Regions from separate parts of the Sodalis ligni genome, predicted to be linked through region 2. Evidence: predicted binding sites of a transcription regulator. Region 2 holds the regulator's gene; the other holds the start of a gene.
What was found. Region 2 encodes PurR, which represses purine synthesis genes. Its sites were predicted from a motif close to CANGCAAACGTTTGCNTG; they were not measured.
Positions count from the first base shown of each region.

Region 1: the regulator PurR is predicted to act here: its motif matches at 2,035-2,052, upstream of raiA (ribosome-associated translation inhibitor RaiA).

Region 1 covers NZ_CP075169.1:4,759,383-4,762,802, reverse strand. Annotated here, with positions in the region: gene pheA (bifunctional chorismate mutase/prephenate dehydratase) at 32-1,189, opposite strand; Phe leader region at 1,215-1,340, opposite strand; gene pheL (pheA operon leader peptide PheL) at 1,292-1,339, opposite strand; gene raiA (ribosome-associated translation inhibitor RaiA) at 1,482-1,814, opposite strand; gene bamD (outer membrane protein assembly factor BamD) at 2,084-2,815, opposite strand; partial or broken gene rluD (23S rRNA pseudouridine(1911/1915/1917) synthase RluD) at 2,945-3,420, shown strand, end outside.
Region 2 covers NZ_CP075169.1:3,091,327-3,094,746, forward strand. Annotated here, with positions in the region: partial or broken gene cfa (cyclopropane fatty acyl phospholipid synthase) at 1-1,149, opposite strand, end outside; gene purR (HTH-type transcriptional repressor PurR) at 1,576-2,592, opposite strand; gene cydH (cytochrome bd-I oxidase subunit CydH) at 2,792-2,881, shown strand; gene GTU79_RS30395 (C40 family peptidase) at 2,907-3,420, opposite strand, start outside.

The DNA of each region.
Region 1 (3,420 bases), 1.7 Mb from region 2:
GCAGGCAACCTCAATGCCCTTGGCTATGCGGCTAACTGGGATCCACCGGTACCACATTCTCACTGGGATAGCAGCCCAGAACTTTAAGGGAACGGGTAATGGCCAGTAATTCCGTCAGGGCTTTTTGCATCGCCCCATCGCGCAGGTTAGCCTGCACATCGATATAAAACATCTCTTCCCGAGGGTTGCCGTTAATGGGGCGTGATTCAAGGCGGGTCATCACGATGCCGTGATCACGCAGCACCAGCAACGCTTCCACCAGCGCGCCGGATTGCTGGCCGGTGGCCATAATCAAGGTGGTTTTAGCCGGCACCTGCTCCGAAACCTCGATGGCTTTACGGGCGAGAATAATAAAACGCGTGAAGTTCTGCTGCTGATTGGCCAGATTCTGCTCCAGCACCTGCAAACCGTACAACGCTCCGCCGGGACCGCTGCCAAGGGCGGCCGCTTTGGGTGAATTCAGCGCCGCCACTTTTTCCATGGCAGCGGCGGTGCTTTCGCAATATTCAATTTTCCACTGCGGATGGCGGGCGATAAATTGACTGCACTGCTGGAAGGGCTGCGGATGGCTGTACACCACCTCGATTTGCTCCAGGGTGCTCTCGCCGGCCACCAGCATGCAGTGATCGATAGGATTGGTCAGTTCCCCCACCAATGACAAATTGGTGTGCTGCAACAGATCGTAAACATCGTTGATTGAACCGGAACTGCTGTTTTCAATGGGCAGCACCCCGTAGTCGGCCTGACCGGTTTCCACCATCTGCACAATGTCGGTGAATTTCAGGCAGCCGCACTCTACCACCTGATCGAAATAACGCGCTCCGTATTGCCGCGCGGCCAAATGGGAGTAGGAGCCCTTCGGTCCGAGAAAGGCAATGCGCGCCGAGCGTTCAATGGTCTGATTCAAATTCGATTGCAACAATGCCTGCTGCGTCAGCACCGAATCCTCGATAATCAGCTGGAACAGGCGCGTGACATAAAACCCGTCGAGATTGCGTTTTTTGCCTTCTTCCACCAAATGTCCGAGCATATCGCTCTCACGGCTTTTATCGCGAATGGGCCGGTGAGTGGTCAATTTGTTGCGCGCGACCTCCAGCGCCAGCTCGCGTCTTTCCGCCAGCAGCGACAATAGTTTCAAATCCAGCGCGCTGATGCGCTCCCGTAGCGCTAATAATGGGTTGTCACTCATATGTTTGGTTACCTTTCACGCCGTAATAAAAAAAGCCCCCTGTTGTCAGGAGGCTTTTTGTTCGTCTTCGCATTCTTTCTCACATGACGAGCTGCCTCCCGTTCAGGGGAAGGTAAAAAAGAAGGCGAAGAAAAACGGGGTCATGTGCATAGTATCGGCTTAGTGATCTTTTGGAGTGTTTACAGTAACCGCTGGCTTTTCATTCTGTCAATATAAAACGCGCCGTTACGGCGCGTTGTGGGGTATGAACCGTTATGCGGCGGGAGAAATCCTCCCGGGCCGCCCCTATCGGTTAGAAAACCGCCAGGTTGTTGTTGATCTTGACGCATTCGGTGGCGCGGCGGGCTTCGCCTTTATGCTGCACTTTATTGAGCTGCCGTTCCAGCTTGGTTATCAGCTCATTAATGGCGGCATACATATCCAAGTTACCGGCGCTGGCTACAAGCGGACCGTTTGGCGTGTTCAATGTGGCGTCAGCCACAAATCCCTGCGGTTGTTTTGAGAGGATTATATGAGGGTTTATCAATTGCGTCTGCCACTTGGCGAGCTTTGCCAGACGTTCTTCCACATGTTGACGAATGGCCGGGGTGATTTCCATTTGTTTGCTGGTAATATTGATAATCATATCACTGCCTCTCTGTGTTTTCCCGTCTACGTAATGCCAGCATACCCTCTCGAAGGGCAAAAAGTGTGATAAAGATCACTTTTTATCGGCGGTTCAACAGAGGCTAAGGGTTTTGTGAACCGGTCTCAGAAAAGGACAATGGGGCTTGAGAGTTGCCGGCGGATCGGTCATTATCGATAAGATGATTCAGATGGATTCTTGTGGCCGGCGCATGGCGACAAACGAAAACGGCAGCCTTGGCTGCCGTTTTACCTTCATATAGGCGAGGTTCAGGCGGGATTGGCCTGGATAATCTTCGCTACCTTGTCAGCCTGGCCGGGCAGTCGCAGCTCTTCATAGGCGTTTTGCATTAACGGCAATGCTTGATGGGTTGCCTGGGTATCAGGGAAATCAACCATCATCTGCTCGACCCGGTTGACAACCGCCACATAGGCGCCGCGACGGGTGTAAAAACGCACCACCGCCAGCTCGTAGTTGGCGAGCCGGTCTTTAAGATAAACCAGACGTTTATTGGCATCCGTGGCATACTGGCTGCTAGGATAGCCGCGAATCAATTGGGTGAAGTCCCGGAAAGCCGCACGGGCATGTTCCGGATCGCGGTCGGAACGATCGATGCCGAAGAACCCTTGAATCATGCTGTCATCCAGCGCCATATCCGTCAGACCACGCATATACAGGACGTAATCGACGTTCGGATGTGTCGGGTTCAGACGCAGGAAGCGATCGATGGAGGCCTGGGCCAACGTGAGATCCGCCGATTTGTAATAGGCATAAATCAAATCAAGCTGAACCTGCTGCGCGTAAGGACCGAAGGGATAACGGTTATCCAGTGCTTCCAGTTCTTTGATGGCTCCTTTATAGTCGCCGTCCTGTAATCTCTGTTGTGCGGTGCTGTACAGCTCGGAGGGCGGATTATCAGGAACGGCATCCTTGGAACTGGAGCAACCGACCAGCATCAGGCTCAATGTGGCTGCTGCCACCAGATATTTCATACGCATCATGACGTTTTGCTTATCCTCAGAGTGTTATTCCGGGAGACTGTCCGTTAAGCTCCCGAATGAGACCAGCTACAATAGCATAATTCTAAACGGCATTGCCGTGAAAACCCAACGATAACGAAGAAGCTGCATATGGCACAACAACAACTCCTCACCGCGATGGTGAATGAATCACAACTTGGGCAACGGTTAGATCAGGCTTTGGCCGAATTGTTCCCTGATTATTCTCGCTCCCGTATAAAAATCTGGATCCTCGACAGCCGGGTCCGGGTGAACGGAAACGTGACCGCTACGCCCAAAGAAAAGGTTCTTGGCGGCGAAGCCATTGAAATCGACGCGATTATCGAGGAAGAGACCCGCTGGGCGGCGCAGGATATCGCGCTGAATATCGTGTATGAAGACGACGATATCCTGGTGATAAATAAACCCCGGGATCTGGTGGTGCATCCGGGAGCGGGCAATGCCGACGGTACCATTCTGAATGCGCTGCTGCATTATTATCCCGCCATTGCCGAAGTGCCCAGGGCCGGTATCGTACATCGGCTGGATAAAGATACCACCGGTCTGATGGTGGTGGCAAAAACCGTACCGGCGCAAACCCGGCTGGT
Region 2 (3,420 bases):
AGCGGGGCACACGAATCCCGCCTTCAACCCCTTGCGGGCTGAACAATACCTGCCATAAATGGATGTTACGGGCGCGAAAAGCGCCGGCACAGGCATTCAGGTAGTAGCAGAACATCCGAAAGAACCGATCCGAATAATTTCCTGATAACGTCGGCCAGGCGGCGAGAAAACGTTCATACCAGGCCATCAGCGTTTTGTCATAATCGGCACCGAAATTATGCCAGTCCTCCATAACAAAATGCTTCTCGCTGGCCCGTGCGATGTGCTGCACGGAAGGGAGGCAGCCATTGGGGAAGATGTACTTGTCGATCCAGGGGTCCACGTTCATATCGGTCTGGTTGGAGCCGATGGTATGGAGCAGGAAAAGGCCGTCGCGTTTCAGGTTGCGATCAATTACGTCGAAATAGGTGGCGTAATTTTTCGGACCTACGTGCTCAAACATGCCTACCGAAACGATACGGTCGAATTGCACGTTGAGGTCGCGGTAATCCTGCAGAGAGATAGTGACGTCCAAACCTTCGCAGCGATCCTGCGCCAGTTTCTGCTGTTCAGCGGAGATAGTCACCCCCTGAACCGAAACACCGTAGTTCTTGGCCGCATAAGCGGCAAGCCCGCCCCAGCCGCAGCCCACATCCAGCAGCGTCATGCCCGGTCTCAACTGCAGCTTTTCGCAGATCATCCTAAGCTTGTCCTGCTGCGCTTCCTCCAGGGTGGTGGCCTTGTTCCAATAGCCGCACGAATACTGCATATAGGGATCCAGCATCAGGCTGAACAGATCATTACCGAGGTCATAATGCTCTTTGCCGACAATCCAAGCCCGTTTTTTAGACTGAAGATTCATGAGCCGCGCGGCGGCAACGCGCATAACATCCTTGAAATGCCGGGGAAGCTTATTTTCCAAACCGGCTCTTAAAACGCGCTGAAAAAAGATATCCAGTCGCTCGCATTCCCACCAGCCGTCCATGTAACTTTCACCCAACCCCAATGACCCGTCCTCTAGCACGCGTTTAAAAATTCCGGGTTCTTGACATGAATATCAAACGGCCTTGCTCCGTTGATCTTTACACCTGCCTCAGCAAGCATTTCATGGATGATTCGATACCAAGCATTATCATGAAAGCTCAGGTCTTCAACACACGAGGAACTCATAGCTTCTCCATCACCTTTCTTCTGTTATAACCCCGTCAGGAAAAGCGTAGCCGATACCTGCGGGCTTTTATAATCATCCACGGGTATCCGTGGTGTCGGATGTACCACAATAAACAGAGGAATATAAAAACACCAATAGACTGTTTGTCAGACGGGCGCTTCATAAATAGGATGACGCCATGTAAAAACACGACATTCTTTTAAAGCAAAATTATTAGACAACTCGTTATATTTGTTAACGATATTGAGTATAAGCCTGCATTCCGGTTTAGACAATAGCTGACAGAATAATGTATTTCACAGATAAGTTAATGATTTCCTATCGGAACAATAACTCATCAGGCACATTCGGCGGTATGAAATATATTATTACATTCGGGAGCGAATCACCTTTGATAAGGGGCTCAGGAGGCCGTGTGCCGCCCTTCAGGAGCGAAACGGGCCGTCGGCCACCGAACGGCGTACAATCAGGGCGGGATGCACTTCGATAATCCTGGCGTTTTCCCGTTTGCTGGTGATACGGTCCAGCAGCATGGTCAGCGCGGCCTCGCCCAGCTCTTCTTTGGGCTGATGAATGGTAGTCAATGACGGGGTAAAAAAGCACGAATTGCGCACATTATCATAACCGATAATTGAGATGTCATCGGGAACCTTCATGCCCATTTCATCAATGGCGCACATTGCACCCATGGCCATGATATCACCGCCGCAAAATACCGCCGTGGGCCTTTGCGGCCTGGACAGAATGAGTTTCATGGCCTGATAGCCGGATTCCGGTTCGAAATCCCCCTGCACAATCCATTGATGGGGAATGGCGATGCCGGCTTCCTCCAGGGCCCGCAGGTAGCCGCGATGACGTCCGCCCCCGGTATTACGCGCCAGTTGGCCGGGTATGGCGCCGATATCGCGATGCCCCCGGGAAAGCAGATAGCGGGTCGCCATGTAACCTCCGGCGAAGGCATTGTCGATAATGGTATCGGTGAAATCCCGGCGAGCTTCGCCCCAATCCATGACCACCATGGGGATATGGCGATACTCTTCCAGCATATTCAGCAACGGTTCGGGATATTCGGCGCACATCACCAGCAACCCGTCCACCCGTTTTTGCGCCAGCATCGCCAGATAGGCGCCCTGTTTGTTCAGATCGTTATGGGAGTTGCACAGCACAAGGGTATATCCCCGCACAAAACAGTGGTGCTCAATCGACTCGATAATTTCCGCGAAGTAGGGCGCTTCGCTTGAGCTGGCCAGCAGGCCGATGGATTTTGTGCGGTTGATCTTAAGGCTGCGCGCCACGTCGCTGGGGGAATAGTGCAGCTGCCCGATGGCCTCCAAAACGGCGATCTTGGTCTCTTGCGCCACAAATCGCGTCTTATTGATGACATGTGACACCGTGGTGGTGGATACCCCGGCGCGTTTCGCCACGTCTTTAATGGTTGCCATGCGTGTAGAACTCCTGTACGCCGAAATAAATAAACCGCCAATTTTCCTTGATTCGGCACTAAAGTGAAAGCGATAAAGATAAATATGCTCGGGAGTTGCTGCCCGGCAAGCTTTTTTAATCGGGTTATGCGACACTGCTTACAACCTACGGGTGTAAAGATATCCCGTTCAGCGACAGGTGTAGTGATAAGGAGAAGTGATGAGCAGCGATTTCAAATTGTCATTAATGACCACGGTATTTTCCTTGCTGGTGATCATTGCGTTCAGCTTTACCGCGGTAATGAATTAAGGCGCCCAGGCGCCTTTTTTTCCTTTCAGCGAATGGTTTTCGGCGTCACGACCCGGCGGGCGCCGACATAGTGATCCGCCCAATAATCTTCATTCAGATAGCTGATGCGGATATCGCGGCCGGTGCGGGGGGATTCGATAAACCGTCCGTTGCCCAAATAAACGCCCACATGATCCGCCGCGCCGCGGTTGGTGATATGGAAGAAAACCAAATCGCCGCTTTCCAGATCGTCTTTCTTCACCGGCGCCGCATCGCGTAAATGGAACATTTCATTGGCGGTACGGGGCATATGAATCCGTACCACGTCCTTATAAGCATAATAGATCAGGCCGCTGCAATCGAACCCGGTATTGGGTGACATGCCGCCCCAGCGATAAGGCTTGCCCATCTGGGACATCAGCTTGTTCATCGCCGTCAATTTGGCATGTTGATAGCGTTTTTTGTGGCTGTCGCTCATGATGATGGGTTGGTCGTTGGCAATGAGATCGAGCGTGGCGCTTTCTTTCATCCGATGCCTGCCGTAACCCTTTTTGTAGCCT